Krasilnikovia cinnamomea: one gene and its partner. The protein of the gene in region 2 interacts with the protein of the main gene of each other region in a pairwise test. Links are inferred from orthologs where the notes say so. Each region holds a gene or a part of one and is shown on either strand. Other genes may lie near its edges.

What was found. The genes of interacting proteins can lie anywhere in the genome.
Region 1: the proteins of secG (region 2) and secA interact in binary tests that used the Escherichia coli proteins (3 or more experiments, as listed by UniProt). The link is inferred for Krasilnikovia cinnamomea from one-to-one orthologs.

The regions. Positions count from the first base shown.
Region 1 is NZ_SHKY01000001.1:4,409,300-4,416,815, reverse strand. The notes cover bases 2,078-5,478. They hold secA (preprotein translocase subunit SecA), read right to left. Parts: upstream 5,170-5,478; coding sequence 2,278-5,169; downstream 2,078-2,277. Other genes in these bases: EV385_RS20035 (GNAT family N-acetyltransferase), read left to right, coding at 5,330-5,478; EV385_RS20045 (Rv3235 family protein), read left to right, coding at 2,078-2,156. Outside these bases: EV385_RS20060 (rhodanese-like domain-containing protein), read right to left, coding at 132-566; EV385_RS20055 (Lrp/AsnC family transcriptional regulator), read left to right, coding at 660-1,139; EV385_RS20050 (helix-turn-helix domain-containing protein), read left to right, coding at 1,170-1,397; more of EV385_RS20045, read left to right, coding at 1,803-2,077; more of EV385_RS20035, read left to right, coding at 5,479-6,628; EV385_RS20030 (GNAT family N-acetyltransferase), read left to right, coding at 6,625-7,516. UniProt on the Escherichia coli protein: Required for protein export, interacts with the SecYEG preprotein conducting channel.
Region 2 is NZ_SHKY01000001.1:5,368,228-5,375,967, reverse strand. What follows is about bases 2,835-5,708. They hold secG (preprotein translocase subunit SecG), read right to left. Parts: upstream 4,464-5,708; coding sequence 4,206-4,463; downstream 2,835-4,205. Other genes in these bases: EV385_RS24550 (phosphoglycerate kinase), read right to left, coding at 5,351-5,708; tpiA (triose-phosphate isomerase), read right to left, coding at 4,560-5,348; EV385_RS24565 (RNA polymerase-binding protein RbpA), read right to left, coding at 3,687-4,028; EV385_RS24570 (flagellar biosynthetic protein FliQ), read right to left, coding at 3,290-3,562; pgl (6-phosphogluconolactonase), read left to right, coding at 2,835-3,040. In the rest of the region: zwf (glucose-6-phosphate dehydrogenase), read left to right, coding at 1-1,153; EV385_RS24580 (glucose-6-phosphate dehydrogenase assembly protein OpcA), read left to right, coding at 1,150-2,166; more of pgl, read left to right, coding at 2,270-2,834; more of EV385_RS24550, read right to left, coding at 5,709-6,547; gap (type I glyceraldehyde-3-phosphate dehydrogenase), read right to left, coding at 6,559-7,557. UniProt on the Escherichia coli protein: Subunit of the protein translocation channel SecYEG. Overexpression of some hybrid proteins has been thought to jam the protein secretion apparatus resulting in cell death; while this may be true it also results in FtsH-mediated degradation of SecY.

The DNA of each region.
Region 1 (7,516 bases), 960 kb from region 2 along the record:
GCCGGGACGTACACCCGGACCAGATCGGTGATCGGCACTCTTCTCCCCCTGTGGTTGGACCGTCCCTGTAGTACACCGTCGAGGGCCACGGCGGAAGTCCAACCCACCACGCGTGTCACGATCGTGGCCGATCAACATGCACAGCTCGACCCCACCGGGGCGACCAGCGAGTCCGCCGGGCGGGTGGCGTCGCCGTCGGCGCCACGCAGCGGGAAGCCCTCCCGGGCCCAGTACTCGACGCCGCCGATCATCTCGCGGGCGGTGTACCCGAGCAGCGACAGGGCGAGGGCAGCCCGGGTGGCGCCGTTGCAGCCCGGCCCCCAGCAGTAGGTGACCACCGGCACGGCCGGGTCCAGCAGGTCGGCGGCGCGGGCGGGGATCTCGGCGTGCGGCAGGTGCCGCGCGCCGGGGATGTGGCCCTGGTTCCAGGCGTCCAGCGCGCGGGCGTCGAGCAGGACGAATCCGGGTTCGCCCGAGGCCAGGGCGGCGTGCACGTCGGACGCGTCGGTCTGGGTGGCGAGGCGCTCGGCGAACAGGGCGGCGGCGCGTTGCGGTTCGAGAATCATGGCCAAAACGGTACGGATGGGAAGGGCCGGCCGGCACTACCGACCAACGGCCCGGTCGGCGATCCGCCGTTGCTTCACCGGTACTATGGCCTGATGGCCGTGGAATCAACACTGGATCGCACCGACTGGCGGATCGTCGAAGCGTTGCAGGCGGATGGGCGGGCCAGCTACGCCGACCTGGCCCGGATCGTGGCGATGTCACCCAGCGCGGTGGCCGAGCGGGTCCGCCGCCTGGAGGAGACCGGGGTGATCACCGGCTACCGGGCGGCCGTCGATCCGGCCCGGGTCGGCTTGACGATCATGGCGCTGGTCCGGCTGCGGTATCCCACGGGCAACTACCGGCCGTTCCACGCGCTGCTGGACAGCACCCCGCAGATCGTCGAGGCGCACCACGTCACCGGGGAGGACTGCTTCGTCCTCAAGGTCCTGGCCCGGTCGATGCGGCACCTGGAGGAGGTCACCGGGCGGATCGCCGGGCTCGGCTCGGTCACCACGAGCGTCGTGTACTCCAGCCCGCTGCCGGACCGCGCGGTCACCGGCCCGACCGCCGCCGCCGCACCGGTGGCAGACTGAGGCCCATCGTCGTCGAGCCGGGAGAGGCGCGTGGAGGCCAGGTTTCTACTGCTGTCCGACGTGGCCACCGAACTCAACGTCACGGACTCGCAGGTCTATCACATGGTCCGCAGCGGCGAACTGCCCGCGATCAAGGTCGGCGGGCGGGGTCAGTGGCGCGTCGAACGCGCGAAGCTGGAGGAGTACATCCAGCGCAAGTACTCCGAGACCGCCGACTGGGTGCAGCAGAACCCCCTGATCGAGCGCGACTCCGACTGACCTCCCCACCACGGATCCCACCGCTCCACATTGGGCATTGACGGGTACGCATGGGGTTCGGCACACTCGGTGACCGGAGGCAAACGAAAGCAAACGCAGAGAAACGCCTCCAACCAACGGGATGGATGGTGCGGTGTGACGACGGTCGAAGTGGCACCACGGGGGCCCAGGCCGCCGATCCGGATCCGCCCCGTGCCGCAATGCGATCCCCCCTTCGACGACGAACTGGATCCGTCCGTGTGGGCACCGGCCCACCAGCCAGCGTTCCGGTGGCCCGGATCCCCGGCGCCCGCCCCGCTCGACGGTGCGGCACCCGCGGCAGCGAGGGGCGCCGGTGCGGCACCCGCCGTGGCGGGCGTCGGGGCGGCGAGAACGACGCCGGGTGGGGTATCCGGGGAGGCGCGGGTGGCGGTGCACCGGTTCGTGAGCGCGTTCGTCGAGGTGCTCAACGGGTACCGTCCGGCCGCGCACCTGCGCCGCCTGACGCTTCCGGCGCAGGCGGCCCGCGTGGTCGCGCAGGCGGTGACCGGGGTACACCGGGTGGCGGAGCTGCGCCGGGCCGGCTCGCGCCGCGCCACCGATCGGCACGGGCGCGGCGCCGCCCCGGCGGCGGTGCTGCGGCTGCGCCTGTGCGAGCCCCGGCCCGGCGCCGTGGAGGCGACGGTCCTACTCGTCACGGGCGGCCGGACGTGGGCACTGGCGCTCCGCCTCGAGCTGCACGACCAGTCCTGGCTGACAACGACCCTGCAGTTGGTCTGAGATCGACGGTTCCGGCGGTCGTGGTGGACCGGTGCCCGCTCGCCGCCACCCGAGCCAGGCAGGCCGCCGACAACGGCGACGGCCCGCGGGATTCCCCGCGGGCCGTCGAAGATGCGAGCGGTCAGACAGCGCCGGGGGCGCCGTGGCAGCGCTTGTACTTCTTGCCCGAGCCGCAGTAGCAGGGCGCGTTGCGCGACGGGCCACTGCTGGCCTGGGCCTGACCCGCGCTACTGCGGGCGCTGCGGGCGGCCGCGGTGTGCGCGGGGCTGGCGGGCACGGGCGAGCCGCCGATGCCGAGGGCCGGCGCGCCCTCCTCCTGCACCACCGGAGTCCCGGCACCGGCCTCCCCGTCGATGGCCGGCGAGGTGTACTGCAGGTGCTGCGGGCGGTTGCCCCCACCGAGGCCCTTGGCCCGTACCTCGACCTGCCCGTCGCCCCCGGCGGCGGCGCTGGCCGGCAGCGGGACGGCCTGGCTCGGGTCCACGGTGACCGTCGGCTGCTCCTCGACCTGAACCTCCAGGTTGAACAGGAAGCCGACCGCCTCCTCCTTGATGCCGTCCATCATCTGCGCGAACATGTCGAAACCCTCGCGCTGGTACTCGACAACCGGGTCGCGCTGGGCGTACGCCCGCAGGCTGATGCCCTCCTGCAGGTAGTCCATCTCGTACAGGTGCTCGCGCCACTTGCGGTCGATCACCGCCAGGAGCACCTGGCGCTCCAGCTCACGCACCGCCTCCGGACCCAGCTCCTCCTCCCGCGCGTCGTACGCGCGCTGCGCGTCCTGCTTGAGCTGCGCGATGAGGAACTCCTGGTCGAGGGTGTGGCGTTCACCGCCGGACTCCTCGACGAGGTTGTCGATCGTGACGCCGACCGGGTAGAGCCGCTTGAGGTTCGTCCACAGCTGGTCGAGGTCCCAGTCCTCGGCGTACCCGTCGGCGGTGGCGGCGGTGACGTAGTCGGAGACCACGTCGTCGATCATGTGCCGGGCCTGGTCGTGCATGTCCTCGCCGTTGAGCACCCGCAGGCGCTCCGCGTAGATGACCTGGCGCTGCTTGTTGAGCACCTCGTCGTACTTGAGGACGTTCTTGCGGATCTCCGCGTTCTGCGCCTCGATCTGGGTCTGCGCGCTGCGGATCTGCCGGGTGACCATCTTCGACTCGATGGGCACGTCCTCGGGGATGTTGAACCGCTCCATCACGGCCTCGACCGCACCGGCCCGGAACCGCTTCATGAGGTCGTCCTGCAAGGACAGGTAGAACCGGGACTCGCCGGGGTCGCCCTGACGGCCGGAGCGGCCGCGCAGCTGGTTGTCGATGCGCCGGGAGTCGTGCCGCTCCGTGCCCAGCACGTACAGGCCGCCTGCGGCCTGCACCTCGGCGGCCTCCGCCTCGCACGCCTCCTTCCAGGCGGGCATGACCTCTTCGAGCGCCTTGGCGTACTCCTCGGGGCTCTCCACCGGGTCCAGGCCGCGCTGGTGCAGCTCGGAGGAGGCCAGGAACTCGGGGTTGCCGCCGAGCAGGATGTCCGTGCCGCGACCGGCCATGTTGGTGGCGACCGTGACCGCGCCCTTGCGGCCCGCCTGGGCGATGATCGTCGCCTCCTGGGCGTGGAACTTCGCGTTCAGCACGCTGTGCGGGATGCCGCGGCGGCGCAGCAACTGCGACAGGATCTCGGAGTTCTCCACCGACACCGTGCCCACGAGCACCGGCTGGCCGGTGCCGTGCCGCTCGGCGATGTCCTCGACGACCGCGGTGAACTTGGCCTTCTCGGTCTTGTAGATGACGTCCGGGTGGTCGATGCGGACCATCGGGCGGTGCGTCGGGATGGTCACGACGCCGACCTTGTAGACCTTGTTGAACTCGCCGGCCTCGGTCTGCGCCGTACCGGTCATGCCGCCCAGCTTGTCGTAGAGGCGGAAGTAGTTCTGCAGCGTGATCGTGGCCAGCGTCTGGTTCTCCTGCTTGACCTCGACGCCCTCCTTGGCCTCGATGGCCTGGTGCATGCCCTCGTTGTAGCGGCGACCGTGCAGGATGCGGCCGGTGAACTCGTCGACGATCAGGACCTCGCCCTCTTGGGTGACGATGTAGTCCTTGTCGCGCTTGTAGAGCTCCTTGGCCTTGATCGCGTTGTTGAGGTAGCCGACCAGCGGGGTGTTCACCGACTCGTACAGGTTGTCGATGCCGAGGCGGTCCTCGACCCGGGCGACGCCGCGCTCCGAGATCGCGACCGTCCGCTTGGCGTGGTCGACCTCGTAGTCGCCCGACCCTTCCGTGCCCTTCTCCAGGCGCTTGACGATCGAGGCGAACTCGCCGTACCACCGGGCGGAGTGCTCGGCCGGGCCGGAGATGATCAGCGGGGTCCGGGCCTCGTCGATGAGGATGGAGTCCACCTCGTCGACGATCGCGAAGTTGTGACCCCGCTGCACCAGTTCGTCCCGCGACCACGCCATGTTGTCGCGCAGGTAGTCGAAGCCGAACTCGTTGTTCGTCCCGTACGTGATGTCGCACTGGTATGCGGCACGGTGCTCGGCGGCGGGCCGGTTCGGCAGGATCACGCCGACCGTCAGCCCGAGGAACACGTGCACCCGGCCCACCCACTCGGCGTCGCGCTGCGCCAGGTAGTCGTTCACCGTGATGATGTGCACGCCCTTGCCGGACAGCGCGTTCAGATACGCCGGGAAGACGCCGGTCAGGGTCTTGCCCTCGCCGGTCTTCATCTCCGGGATGTTGCCGAAGTGCAGGGCGGCCGCACCCATGATCTGGACGTCGTACGCCCGCTGACCGAGCACCCGGCGGGCACCCTCCCGGGCCGTCGCGAACGCCTCGGGCAGCAGCGAGTCCAGCGACTCCCCGTCGGCGTAGCGCTGCTTGAACTGCTCCGTCAGGTCGCGCAGCTCATCATCGGTCAGGTCGACGTAGTCGTCCTCGATCGAGTTGACGGCGTCCGCGATCGCCTTGAGCCGGCGCACCATGCGTCCTTCACCGGCACGGAGGACCTTTTCCAATATCGACACGGGCCAACTCTCCCTAGACCAGTCTGCGCCCCCATCGTAGGCACCTCGGCGAGCGGTCTGTGACCCGAGCCTCCCGTTAACCGTGCAAACATGGCGAAACACGGCCGGTCGTTCGCTGACAGCGCACACCGGCGCCCGGCGAGTCCGGCAGGATGGCCGGGTGGCCCCGTTCGAGCTGCGCGCCGGCGAGCTGGTGGTGCGCGGGTTCCGCCGCGCGGACGCCGGGGAGCTGGTCCGGGCCCGCGACGACGCTGAGATCTCCCGCTGGGCGAACAGCTCGCCGGTGCCGTACACGCTGTCTGACGCGCGGGAGTTCATCGACGCCGCCAGCGCGGGGCTGGCGGACGGTACGACGTACGGCGGCGCGGTCACCGCCGCCGCGACCGGTGAGCTGCTCGGCTCGGTGGCCCTGCACGGCGTCGACGAGCGGGCCGGCAGCGCGGAGATCGGCTACTGGTCGGCACCGTGGGCGCGCGGGCGCCGGATCACCGAGCGGGCCGGTCGGGTGCTGCTGGAGTTCGGTTTTCACCGGCTCGGGCTGGCCCGCGTCGACTGGCGCGCCGCGGTGGGCAACCACGCCTCCCGGCTGACCGGCCTGCGGCTCGGGTTCACCGTGGCGGGTGTCGTCCCGGCACACCGGCGCCCGCGCGACGGCGCCCGGGTCGACGAGTGGTTCGGCTGGCTGCTGCCGGGGCAGCTCACCCCGCCCGGCTGGGAGGTCGCGGACTGGGTGCGGCGCACGGCGTACACGTTCGGCCGCCCGCCGCCCACCCTGCCGGCCGGTCCGGTCACGCTGCGCCGGCCGGCCGAGCGGGACCTGCCCGGGCTGGCCCGGGCGCTGGCCGACCCCGAGTCGGTCCGCTGGTTCGGCGGCCCATACCGGCCGGCGCAACCCACCGACGACCCGCCGGCGCGGGCCTGGCCCGCCGAGCGCCCGCTACCGGGGGCCCGGCCGATCGAAGGCCTGGTGGCGCAGGCGCGGCCCGTGGAGAGCCCGGTAGTGGAGACGCGGCCCGTCGGGAGCCCGTCGGCGGAGGCGCGGCTTGCCGCGTACGTGCGTGCGGAGGTGCCGGCGCTGTGGGCGCGCGGCGAGGAGGCGGTCTTCGTCGTCGCGGACCGCGACGACGCCTGCGTCGGCTCGATCGACGTCCGGGTGCGCCCCACCGACCCGGCCGTCGGGGAGATCGGCTGCGTCATCGCGCCGCAGGTCCGCGGCCGCGGTTACGCCACCGAAGCCCTGCGCGCCATCTCCGCGTGGGGTTTCGCCGCGCTCGGGCTGCGCCGCCTCGAATGGCGCGCCGAGGTGGCAAACCCTGGTTCCCGGCGGGTCGCCGAGAGGGCGGGGTTCACCATCGAGGGAATAGCCAGGGCGGGGCTGGGCCGCGATGATGGCCGCCGCGACTGCTGGGTCGCGGCACTGCTGCCGGAGGAGACGACGCGGAAGGAAGGCGCCGCATGATCGTACCGACGATCGAGGGGGATGGCGTACGGCTGCGGATCTACCGCCCGGACGACCTCGACGCGGTGGTGGCGGGCTACGCGGACCCGCTCACCCAGCGTTTCATGCCCTCGCTGCCGGCGCCCTTCGAACGCCAGCACGGCGAGTTCTTCCTGCGCGAGGCGGTGCCGGAGGCGTTCGCGCTGGGCGGCTGCGCGTACGCGATCACCGACCCGGCCACGGACCGGGTGCTCGGCGGCGTGGGACTGGAACGGGTGGTGGCCGCCCGGCGGCAGGCCGAGCTGGGCTACTGGGTGTCGCCCGGCGCCCGTGGCCGTGGGGTGGCGACCGCGGCGGTGCGGGCGCTGACGGACCACGCCTTCGCCGCCGGCGTGGCGCGGCTGGAGGTGCTCACCCACTGGGAGAACGCGGCCAGCCAGCGGGTGGCGCTGGCGACCGGGTTCCGCCGCGAGGGCGTACGCCGTGGTGCCGTGCCCCGCCGTGACGGCGACCGCGACGACCTGCTGGCGTACGGTCGGCTGGCCGGCGATCCGCCGGGCCCGACGCCGCGGCTGCTGCCGGACCTGCCCGGCGGGGAACTCACCGACGGGGTGGTCACGCTGCGCCCGTTGACCGGCGACGACATCGCCTTCTACACCGAACTGCACACGGTGCCGGACGTGGTGGCCACGATCGTGCCACCGGTGCCCCCGGACGCGGAGGAGATCCGCCGCCGGTGCGCGTGGGCGGCGGCGCACTGGCTCAACGGCGACCGCGCCGACCTGGTGGTGGTCGACACGGCCAGCGGCCTCCCGGCCGGCAACCTGGGACTCTTCTACCAGGAACCCGTCACCGGGCAGGCGATGATCGGCTACAGCATGCTGCCCGCGTTCCGTGGGCGTGGCTACC
Region 2 (7,740 bases):
CAACGGCATCGCGGGCAACGCCGCGTTCTACTTCTCCATCCCGCCGGCCGCGTTCCCGATGGTGCTCAACCAGCTCAACCGCACCGGCATGGCCGACAACGCCAAGTCCGGCGGCTGGCGCCGGGTCGTCGTGGAGAAGCCGTTCGGCAACGACCTGAAGACCGCGATGCAGCTCAACCAGCTCGTCGACGAGGTCTTCACCCCGCAGGACGTCTTCCGCATCGACCACTACCTGGGCAAGGAGACGGTCCAGAACATCCTGGCCCTGCGCTTCGCGAACAACCTGTTCGAGCCGGTGTGGAACTCCAAGTACGTCGACAGTGTCCAGATCACCATGGCCGAGGACGTCGGCATCGGCACCCGCGCCGCGTTCTACGACTCCGCCGGGGCCGCCCGCGACGTGCTGCAGAACCACCTGCTGCAACTGCTGGCGCTGGTGGGCATGGAGGAGCCGACCAGCTTCGACCCCAACGAGATCCGCGCCGAGAAGCTGAAGGTGCTCAAGGCGATCAGCCTGCCCGCGGACATCGCGCACGGTTCCGTACGCGGCCAGTACCTGCCCGGCTGGGTGGCCGGCGAGCGCGCCGTCGGCTACCTGGAGGAGAAGGGCGTACCCCCCGACTCCACCACGGAGACCTATGTGGCCGTGCGGCTGGGCATCCAGAACCGCCGCTGGGCCGGGGTGCCGTTCTTCGTCCGGGTCGGTAAGCGGATGCCGCGCCGGGTGACCGAGATCGCGATCCTGTTCAAGAAGGCGCCGCACCTGCCGTTCAACCCCGCCGACGTGGAGATGCTGGGCAACAACCAGCTCGTCATCCGGGTCCAGCCCGACGAGGGCGTGGTGCTGAAGTTCGGTTCCAAGGTGCCGGGCACCACGATGGAGGTCCGCGACATCGCGATGGACTTCCAGTACGGCGAGGCGTTCACCGAGTCCAGCCCCGAGGCGTACGAGCGGCTCGTGCTCGACGTCCTGGTCGGCGACCGGACCCTGTTCCCGGACGCGGCCGAGGTGGAGCAGAGCTGGCGGGTGATCGACCCGCTGGAGGCGGCGTGGGCCGGGACCACCCCGGAGCCGTACCGGTCCGGCGAGTGGGGCCCCCGGGCGTCCGACGAGATGCTGGCCCGCGAGGGCCGCGCCTGGAGGCGAGCATGATCGGGTTGTGGGACACCACCGGCAACGAGGTGGTCAAGGCCCTCGCCGCCGAACGCCGCTCCGCGGGCGGGGTGGCCAGCGGTCTCGCGCTGACCCTGGTGGCCGTGGTCGAGGAGAAGATGGTCCGCGAGGCCGAGGCCGCCGCCACGATCGCCGCCGCGGCGCACCCGTGCCGCCTGCTCATCGTGGTCCGCTCGGATCTGGAGGGCCGCAGCCGCCTGGACGCGGAGATCGTCGTGGGCGGCCGGCTCGGGCCCGCCGAGGCGGTCGTCATGCGCATGTACGGCCGGCTCGCCCTGCACGCCGAGTCGGTGGTCATGCCGCTGCTGGCCCCGGACGTGCCCGTGGTGACGTGGTGGCACGGCGAGCCACCCGAGATGATCGCGAACGACTTCCTCGGCGTGGTCGCCGACCGCCGGATCACCGACTCGAAGCAGGCGCCCGACCCGGTGGCCGCGCTGGTGCAGCGGGCCCACGACTACGCCCCCGGCGACACCGACCTCACCTGGACCCGGATCACCCTGTGGCGCACCCTGGTCGCGGGCGCGTTCGACACCACCGAGGAGGAGGTCGTCGGCGCGAAGATCGTGGCGCCGCGTACCGACCCGACGGCCGCGCTGATGTCCGGCTGGCTCAAGTCGCGGCTGCACATCGACCCGGAGTGGGAGCACACCGACCGGGCGCCGCGGATGCAGTCGGTGCAGTTGCAGTGCGCCAACGGCGACTGCGTGACCGTGACCCGCGAGGAGGGCACGGCGCTGTTCAGCCGTACCGGCCAGGAGGACCGGTACATGCCGCTGCCGAAGCGTCCCGTCGGTGACGAGCTGGCGGAGGAGTTGCGGCGGCTCGACGCCGACCAGGTCTACGCCGACGCGCTCGGCGCGATGGCGGGCATCCCCGACCTCGATCAGCGCCACGCGATGCGGGTGCACGTGTGGAAGGATCCGGCGCTCGCCGAGCGGGCCGGGGCCGTGGAGGGCGCCATGGCGGGGCCCGGCGGTTCGCCCGTCTGACCCGGCGCCGCGAGCGTGGCCGGGCCGGTGCCGTGTCCCGGTCCGTGCCGAAACACCGGGGGCGTGCGGCGTACCGCACGACCTCGTCATGACAAGGGAGAACATGAGCGAGACGGTTGTGGTGGTCGTCCCCGACGCCGAGATCCTGGCGTCGGCCGTGGCGGCGCGGCTGGTTGTGAAGATCATCGACGCGCAGGCCGAGCGGGGCTGGGCCAGCATCGTGCTGACCGGCGGCCGGGTCGCCGCGAAGGTGCTGCGCGCGGTCCGGGAGCTGCCCGCCGCGGACGCGATCGACTGGACGCACGTCGACCTGTGGTGGGGCGACGAGCGGTTCCTGCCCGCCGGTGACCCGGAGCGCAACGAGACCCAGGCCCGCGAGGCCCTGCTGGACGCTCTGTCGCTGGACCCGGCCCGGGTGCACCCGATGCCCGCCGCCGGCGGCCCGGACGGCGACGACGCGGCCGCGGCCGCCGCCCGGTACGCCCGCGAGCTGGCCGCCGCCGCCAAGCCGGGCAGCTCCGAACTGCCGCACTTCGACGTGCTCATGCTGGGCGTCGGCGAGGACGGCCACGTGGCGTCGATCTTCCCGGAGCACCCGGTGTACCACGCGACCGGCACCACCGCGCCGGTGCACAACAGCCCGAAGCCACCGCCGACCCGGGTCACGCTGACCCTGCCGACGATCCAGAGTGCCGAGGAGGTGTGGCTGGTCGCGGCGGGACCGGACAAGGCCGCCGCGGTCGGCATGGCGATCAGCGGGGCCGGGCCCAAGCAGCTGCCCGCGGCCGGGGCGACCGGCACCGACCGTACGTTGTGGCTGCTGGACCGGGCCGCCGCCGCGAACGTCCCGTCGAAGCTGCGTAGCCTGCGCTGAGCACGGAGGCCGCGGCGCCGCTGGCGCACGCGTACTGGATCGGCGGGGGCAGTGGCGCGGGCAAGTCCACGGTCGCCCGCCGCCTCGCGCAGCGGCACGGCCTGCGCCTGTACGTCACGGACGACGTGATGGCCGGGGGTGTTCGTCGAGGGCTTCCGCCTGCTGCCGGACCTGGTACTGCCGTGGGTGCCGCCGGGCCCCGGGTAGCCAGCAGGCTGACGGGCCGGTGCGCGGCCCGGCCGCCTGCCGTCAGGCGGCGAGGAGCTGCGGCACCTTGTCGAACAGCTGGGTCGTGTAGGTGACCATCTCGTGCAGCATCCAGTTGCCGCTGACCAGCAGCGCCACCCCGACCCCGGCCGCCTTGGGCACGAAGGACAGGGTCGCCTCCTGGATCTGGGTGACGGACTGGAACAGCGAGATCGCGAAGCCGATCAGCAGCGCGGTCAACAGGATCGGCGCGGACATCTTGGTGGCGATGGTCAGTGCCTGCATGGCCAGCTCAACGATCATCGTGTCGGTCATGCCATCCCGTTCGGGCGCTGGGCGCGGCCGAAGAGCGCCGAACGGGCGCACGCGGGTTGCCGTTGGGTTCGCCCCGCCGGATCCCTCAAGTGCCGCGACGCCGCCAACGGTCACGCGCCGCCGGTCACTCGCCGCGGCGCTGGCGCACCTTCGCGAGGGCCTCGGCGAGGATCGCCTCGCCGTCGGCGTCCGAGCGACGCTCCTTCACGTACGCCAGGTGCGACTTGTACGGCTCGACCCGGCTACGACCCGGCGGGTTCTGCCGGTCCAGGCCGGCGGGCTGCCCGCAGCGGGGGCAGTCCCACGTCTCCGGCAAGGGGGCCTCGGCGGCGAAGCGCACCTCGACCCGGTGGCCCGTGGCGCACCAGTAGGTGACCTCGCGCCGGGGTGCGGGTTCGCTGCGCTCGTCCGGGCGCATCGGGCTGGAGCCGACGCGGCTGCCGCGGATCGCACTGCCACTGGACACGGATGTCACTCCTGTCTCGAGGGGCGTCATACTTCACCGCCGAAGCGGCGGGAGATCCCCCGTTACGGGACCCCGAGGAAAGAACCGCGCGACCCGGGATAGACCGGACCGCGCGGCAGAGTCTACGTCTCCCGGGCCACCGGGAGAAGTGTCGGCGGGTAACCGACTCGTGTCGTTTCAGCCGCCGGACTGGGTGACCCGCAGCCAGAGACCGAGGCCGACGATGCAGGCGAACCAGACGATGCCCACCAGCACGGTGTAGCGGTCGAGGTTCTTCTCCGCGACGCTGGAGCCGGCCAGGCTGGAGGTGACGCCGCCACCGAACATGCTCGACATGCCGCCGCCCTTGCCGCGGTGCAGCAGGATCAGCAGGGTCAGCAGGATGCTGGTGATGAAAAGCAACACGATCAACGTGTACGTGAACGCGATCGGCATGGTCGGTTTCGTCCTCTCGACGGGCGCAGCAGCGCCCCAACAATAGCGGTCACGTCCGCGCCCGGCCGCCCCGGGGACGGCCGGGCGCGAACGCCGCTAACGACCCACGTGCTCCGAGAACCGGCAGATCCCCGCGAATTCGTCCGCGTCCAGGCTGGCGCCGCCGACGAGCGCGCCGTCGACGTCCGGCTGCGCCATGATCGCGGCGGCGTTGCTGGCCTTGACCGAGCCGCCGTACTGGATCCGGACGGCCTCGCCGACCTCGGCGCCGTGCCGCTCGGTCAGCCGGGCCCGGATCGCGCCGCAGACCTCCTGCGCGTCCTCCGGGGTGGCGGTCTTGCCGGTGCCGATGGCCCACACCGGCTCGTACGCGATGACGGTCTGCTTGACCTGCTCGGCCTTGAGCCCGTCCAGGCCCGCGTCGACCTGGGCCAGCACGTGCGACACCTGGTTGCCGGCCTCCCGGATCTCCAGGCCCTCCCCCACGCAGAAGATCGGCGTGAGCTCGGCCGCGAACGCCGCCTTGATCTTCGCGTTGACCAGGGCGTCGTCCTCGTTGTGGTACTGGCGGCGCTCGGAGTGCCCGATCACCACGTACGTGCAGCCCAGCTTCGCCAGCATCCCGCCGGAGATCTCCCCGGTGTACGCCCCGCTGGCGTGCGCGGAGACGTCCTGCGCGCCGTACCCGAGCTGCAGCTTGTCGCCGTCGATCGCGGTCTGCACGCTGCGCAGGGCCGTGAACGGCGGCAGCACGACGACCTCGACCTCGGCGAGGGTCCGCTCGGGCAGGCTGGCCGCGAGCTTCTGCACCAGGAGGATCGCCTCCAGGTGGTTGAGGTTCATCTTCCAGTTGCCGGCGATGATCGGCCGACGGGTTTCGGTCATGGTCACTTCTCCAGGGCCGCGACGCCGGGCAGGGTCTTGCCCTCCAGGTACTCCAGGGAGGCGCCGCCGCCCGTGGAGATGTGCCCGAAGGCGGTCTCGTCCAGGCCGAGGGTGCGCACGGCCGCGGCCGAGTCGCCGCCGCCGACCACCGAGAACCCGTCGATCTTGGTGATGGCCTCGGCCACCCCGCGGGTGCCCGGGGCGAACGGGGCCAGCTCGAACACGCCCATCGGGCCGTTCCAGAACAGCGTCTTCGCGCCGCCGATCGCCTCGGCGAACAGCGCCACCGACTCCGGGCCGATGTCCAGGCCGAGCCGGTCCGCCGGGATCTGCGAGGCGGGCACGGTGACGTGGTCGGCGTCGGCGGAGAACTCCGTCGCCGCGACGAAGTCAACCGGCAGCACGATCCGGCCCTGCGCCTGCTCCAGCAGGTCGGCGCAGGTCTGCACCATGTCGGCTTCGAGCAGCGACTTGCCGACCTCGTGGCCCTGGGCCTTGAGGAACGTGAAGCACATGCCGCCGCCCACGAGCAGCTTGTCGACCTTGGGCAGCAGCGCCTTGATGACCGCCAGCTTGTCGGAGACCTTCGAGCCGCCGAGCACCACCACGTACGGCTGCTCCGGGCTCTCGGTGACCTTCTTGAGCACCTCGACCTCGCGCAGCACCAGACCGCCCGCGTAGTGCGGCAGCCGGGCGGGCACGTCGTACACCGAGGCGTGCTTGCGGTGCACCGCGCCGAACGCGTCGTCGACGTACGCGTCCGCCAGCGCGGCGAGCTGGTCGGCGAACGCGCCGCGCTCGGCGTCGTCCTTGCTGGTCTCGCCCGCGTTGAAACGCAGGTTCTCCAGCAGCAGCACCTGGCCGTCGGTCAGTGCCGCCGCCTTGCCCTGCGCGTCCGCGCCGACCGTGTCGGACGCGAACACCACGGCCGAGCCGAGCAGCTCACCGAGGCGCGCGGCGACCGGCGCGAGCGTGAACTTGGGGTCGGGCGCGCCCTTGGGGCGGCCCAGGTGCGAGCACACCACCACGCGGGCGCCCGCGTCGCGCAGCGCGACCAGGGTCGGCAGCACCGCGCGGATGCGGCCGTCGTCGCTGATCGTGCCCGGGTTGGATTTCTCGAAGGGGACGTTCAGGTCGGCGCGCACGAGCACGCGCCGACCCGAGACACCCTCGCCGAGCAGGTCGTCGAGAGTCTTCACGCTGTCGTCCCTCAGGCGCCGACGAGCTTGACCAGGTCGACCAGGCGGTTCGAGTAGCCCCACTCGTTGTCGTACCAGCCGACGACCTTGACCTGGTTGCCGATCACCTTGGTCAGGCCCGCGTCGAAGATGCACGACGCCGGGTCGGTGACGATGTCCGCCGACACGATCGGGTCCTCGGTGTACGTGAGGTAGCCCCGCAGCGCGCCCTCGGCGGCCGCCTTGACCGCGGCGTTGACCTCGTCCACCGAGGTCTCGCGGGACGCGGTGAAGGTCAGGTCGGTGGCCGAGCCGGTCGGGATCGGCACGCGCAGCGCGAAACCGTCCAGCTTGCCCTTGAGCTCCGGCATGACCAGGCCGATCGCCTTGGCGGCACCGGTCGAGGTGGGGACGATGTTCAGCGCGGCGGCGCGGGCCCGGCGCAGGTCCTTGTGCGGGCCGTCCTGCAGGTTCTGGTCCTGCGTGTACGCGTGGATCGTGGTCATCAGACCCTTCTCGATCCCGACCGCGTCGTGCAGCGCCTTGGCCATCGGGGCCAGGCAGTTGGTGGTGCAGGAGGCGTTGGAGATGACCGTGTGCTTGGCGGCGTCGTAGAGGTTGTCGTTGACGCCCATCACGATCGTGATGTCCTCGTTCTTGGCGGGCGCCGAGATGATGACCTTCTTCGCGCCGTTGTCCGCGTGCACCTTGGCCTTGGTGGCGTCGGTGAAGAAGCCGGTCGACTCGATGACCACGTCGGCGCCGACGTCCGACCACTTCAGGTTGGCCGGGTCACGGTCCGCGAACGCCTTGAACGTCTTGCCGCCCACGGTGATCTCGTCGGCGGTGGCCTTCACCTCGTGCGGCAGGCGGCCGAGGATCGAGTCGTACTTGAGCAGGTGGGCGAGGGTCGCGTTGTCGGTCAGGTCGTTGACACCGACGATCTCGATGTCGGCGCCGGAGGCGAGAACCGCCCGGAAGAAGTTGCGGCCGATACGGCCGAAGCCGTTGATGCCAACCCGGATGGTCACAGGTGGATCTCCTCGTTTCGGTCCGCCGGCGATGCGACCGGCGGAGGACTGTGTGCCGACCATTGCTCGCGGGCCGGCTGTGTGGTCCCGGCCGCCGCGCCTTACGGAGGATCCCCGCCGCCGCACGGGCGGCGGCACGGCGCGGTCGGCCCTGCTGCCGGCACCGTCGCCGTCACCCAGACC